2 regions of the Paenibacillus sp. G34 genome follow, and region 1 is predicted to be linked to the other one. Evidence: predicted binding sites of a transcription regulator. Region 1 holds the regulator's gene; the other holds the start of a gene.
The links. The regulator Rex, encoded in region 1, represses fermentation and respiration genes when NADH is low (regulators of the CRP and FNR family bind a similar motif). The targets are predictions, from matches to a motif close to TTGTGAAATATTTCACAA.
Positions count from the first base shown of each region.

Region 2: a site for Rex is predicted at 1,105-1,122, ahead of nadA (quinolinate synthase NadA). Genes of this name have one in related genera too.

Region 1 covers NZ_CM166469.1:3,880,683-3,882,890, reverse strand. Annotated here, with positions in the region: gene dinG (ATP-dependent DNA helicase DinG) at 1-638, shown strand, start outside; gene AC1VYS_RS17480 (redox-sensing transcriptional repressor Rex) at 847-1,503, shown strand; gene AC1VYS_RS17475 (amidohydrolase) at 1,487-2,208, shown strand, end outside.
Region 2 covers NZ_CM166469.1:63,831-66,038, reverse strand. Annotated here, with positions in the region: gene nadB (L-aspartate oxidase) at 1-59, opposite strand, end outside; gene nadA (quinolinate synthase NadA) at 95-1,033, opposite strand; gene ftsH (ATP-dependent zinc metalloprotease FtsH) at 1,331-2,208, opposite strand, start outside.

The sequences.
Region 1 (2,208 bases):
CAAGTCTGAAAGGCAGTGTAGGAGATGCACATTTTGTACAGATGCTGGTGCATTCTCTTGCAGAGACCGCCATTGCAACACAAGGGCGCATGATGGTGCTGTTTACCTCCTATAAAATGCTGCGTCAAGTGTATGAACCCCTGAAAGAGGCTTTGTCCGGTAATGATATCTCGCTACTCGGCCAGGGTGTGGACAGCGGCAATCGCTCCAAGCTGACCCGTCGATTCCAGGATGCCAAAGCTGCCGTTCTGCTGGGGACGAGCAGTTTCTGGGAAGGTGTGGATATTCCGGGAGAAGCGCTGACCTGTCTTGCCATCGTAAGACTGCCGTTCCAGCCTCCCAACCATCCTCTCCTTGAAGCGAAGAGTGAATTGTTGCAAGAGCAGAAGAAAAATCCATTTATGAAGCTATCTGTGCCTCAGGCTGTCATCCGGTTCAAGCAAGGATTTGGCCGACTTGTTCGTACGGGGAAGGATCGCGGTATCGTCATTGTATATGATACAAGAGTGATTGAGGCTTACTACGGCAAGTACTTCCTGTATTCACTGCCGGGACCCAAAATGGAGCATATGCTCACGGAACAGATGGTTCCACGCATCGCTGAATGGCTTGATCGTGCAGCTGAGAAGCAAAATTAATGAATTGTAGGCTATAATATTGCATTGCACATCTACATGGCGTTAAACTCGAGGAAGACTTCGAAAGGGCAACGCATATTTGAACTTATAATCCCAATAATACGGGCATTCTGTATGAGGAATATGCATGGATTTTGCATGTATACAGAATGCTCATCTTTTCAATATTTATTACATTTTATCGTGGCAATGGTAAGGGGGAGCAAGAATGAAATCGGATAAAATATCAGAAGCGGTAGTAAGGCGTTTGCCTGTATATTTGCGTTATTTGAACGAGTTGGTTCAGCGTGAGGTGACAACGGTTTCCTCGCAGGAGCTCGGCCAGCGATTGGATCTAAACCCGGCTCAGATCCGCAAAGATTTGGCTTATTTCGGAGATTTTGGTCGCAAAGGAATCGGTTACGACGTCTCTTACCTGATTGAGAAGATTCGTCACATTTTAAAAATCGACCAGCAAATTAATGTGGCTCTGGTCGGAGCCGGTAATCTCGGACACGCACTGTCCAATTACAATGCATATCTGAAGGACAATATGAAAATTGTAGCTATTTTTGATGCCTTTGGGCCGAAGATTGGCAGCAAAATCAACAGCCTGACGGTGCAACCGATGGAAGAGCTTACGGAAGCGGTACAGAAAGATAACATCCGTATCGGCATTATTACCGTACCGGATATAGAAGCTCAGAACGTTGCCGACCAACTGATTGAATCGGGAATTGAGGCGATCTTGAATTTTGCACCAACGATTCTAAAAACGCCTCCACATGTTCGCATTCATCATGCTGATTTTACAACGGATTTGCTTAGCTTGGCTTATTATTTGGAAAATGGGAAGGAAGAAGAGCAGAATGACAACAATGAATAAATGGGTAATCCACAATGGTAAATTCGCAGTTAATGAAGGCGCGAACTGGACTGTAGTTCAAGGGTATATGGTCATTGAAAATGACAAGATTGTGCATATTGGTGAGACGCTGCCGGATGGAGACGAAAACTTGTCCAAAGTCGATGGAAAAGGACTACTCTTCCTGCCGGGTCTGATCAATACGCATGGTCATGCGGCGATGTCTCTTCTTCGTGGGCATGGTGATGATCTGGCACTACAAGTGTGGTTGCAAGAAAAAATGTGGCCAATGGAAGCGAAAATGACGTCAGAGGACGTGTATTGGGGAGCATCCCTTTCGGTACTTGAGATGTTAAAAGGCGGAACAACGGCTTTCCTGGACATGTATGATCACATGGATCAGGTGGCTAAAGTGGTTGAACAGTCAGGGGCTAGAGCTGCACTGGCTCGTGGCGTAATTGGACTTTGCTCCGAAGAAGAGCAGATGCGGAAACTCGAAGAGTCCGCTGCATTTGCGCGTGAATGGAATGGACAGGCTAATGGACGCATCACAACCGTGATCTCCCCGCATGCACCGTATACATGCCCTCCAGATTACATAGAGAAGCTTGTACAGGTTGCACATGATTTAAACCTGCCACTTCATACCCACATGTCTGAGACATTACGTGAAGTGGAGCAGAATGTGACCGATTACGGCCTGCGTCCTGTGGCGCATTTGGAGAA
Region 2 (2,208 bases), 2.7 Mb from region 1:
TCTGTCTCCACCATCGGCAGCGCAGAGAGATCAAAATCATCTATATATTGCGGTATCATCGTATTCACCTGTCTCGGAGCAAGAGTAACGCATGTTACTTCACCAGTAACATGCGCTCTAGTGATTCTCTGGCTTTATCAGCAACAGCCGGTGGGACATATATCTGCGGTTTCATCGTTTCCAGACATTTGACTAGCTTCTTCAGGTTGTTGACCTTCATGTTTGGACATACCAGGAACTTGGTTGCAAAATGGAACTGTTTATCCGGACTGTCGAGGCGAAGCTGATATCCTGTGCCATCTTCCGTGCCAACAATGAATTCCTTAGTGGACGATTTCTTGCAATACTCCAGAATGGCTGTCGTACTACCTACAAAGTCACCCATCTCTACAACCTCAGGACGACACTCCGGGTGTACAACAAACTCAGCATTCGGATATTTAGCCTTCATTTCAACGACATCTTTGACGGTCAGCATATCATGCGTGTTACAGTAACCTTCCCAGATAATCATTTTTTTGTCTGTATGCTGCTGCACATAATGCCCCAGGTTTTTATCCGGTACCCAGATGATCTCCTCGGAGTCTACAGACTGGATTACACGAACAGCGTTAGCAGATGTACAACAAATATCTGTTTCTGCTTTGATCTCAGCCGAGGAATTAATGTATGTTACGACTTTGGCATTTGGATGCTGTGCCTTGAGTTTACGTAATCCATCCACGTTCACCATATCGGCCATCGGGCATCCCGCACGTTCATCAGGAATCAGCACCGTTTTGTTCGGAGCAAGAATCTTAGCGCTTTCACCCATAAAATGAACACCACAGAATACGATCACATTTGCATCTGTCTGCGCTGCTTTCTGGGCCAGTAGGAAAGAGTCCCCACGGAAATCTGCGACTTCCTGTACCTCGTCACGTTGATAGTAATGAGCCAAAATAATAGCATTGCGTTCCTTCTTAAGTTCCATCAGCCGCTCACGCAACTCACGATTCATCTCAGCCTTGCGCTCTAAAGCCAGAGCTTCCACTTGTGATCCTCTCCTTATCGGGACAGCGCCTGGCGCTGTTTCATAGGGTTAATCTAAGTCGTTATGTTCGCTGGTGAAACGAATCACAAGCGGTTTAACAACTAATGTACACAACGTTCACGACTCTGTCAATAAATGAAAAAAGGCAGGATATCCGCCCTTATCCCCCTCATACTGTCCGGTTCGCCATCTAGCTCGTGATTATCTATTCCTCCACCAAATGAATAATTATTGCAAAAAAAGAGAGCCACAAGGGCTCTCTTTTCATTCCGGTAGTATTACCAGACATGTAACCTATTAAGATGTCGGCTTCGAGCCACCATCATTCGGATCATTGCTGCCCTTATCCAGGTCAGGAGCTTCATTCGGGATATCTCCAACCGGTGGCTCAGATGTTTCATCTTTACCCTGAATGCGTACGCGAACATCGCCGATGTTATCAACGATTGGCTCACCGCCTTCATTTGGCGTACCTTCTCCCGAATTGTCATCGCCATCTACTTTTGGTGTCAAGGAACCTGTTTCGATCAATTGCTTGATCTGATCCATTTCGAGCGTCTCCACCTCAAGCAGTGTTTCAGCAATCAGATGCATCTCTCTCGTATGTTTTGTAAGGAGAGCTTTACATTTTTCATAACAGTCGTTAATAAAACGCTGCATCTCTTGGTCAATCTCATATGCGATCGAATCCGAGTAGTTCTGTTCGTGACCGATATCCCGTCCAAGGAATACCTGTCCTTGCGAACTTCCGAACTGCATTGGACCCAGTTTTTCACTCATACCGTATTCCATAACCATGCTACGCACGATACCTGTCGCTTGCTGGAAGTCACTGTATGCACCGGTACCAATCTCACCGATGAACAATTCCTCCGCCACGCGACCACCAAGGAGTCCAGTTACTTTATCCAGCAGTTCCTGTTTGGTAACGAGCATACGATCTTCTTTTGGCAACATGATTACATATCCACCCGCACGTCCGCGCGGAATGATGGTCACTTTATGTACCATATCAGCATGTTCCAGGAAGTATCCTACAATGGTATGGCCTGCTTCGTGATAAGCGACTATACGTTTCTCGCGATCACTGATGACACGGCTTTTCTTCTCCGTACCCACGATAACACGGTCAATCGCCTCATCCACTTCACGCATGGAAATATCTTTTCTGTTAC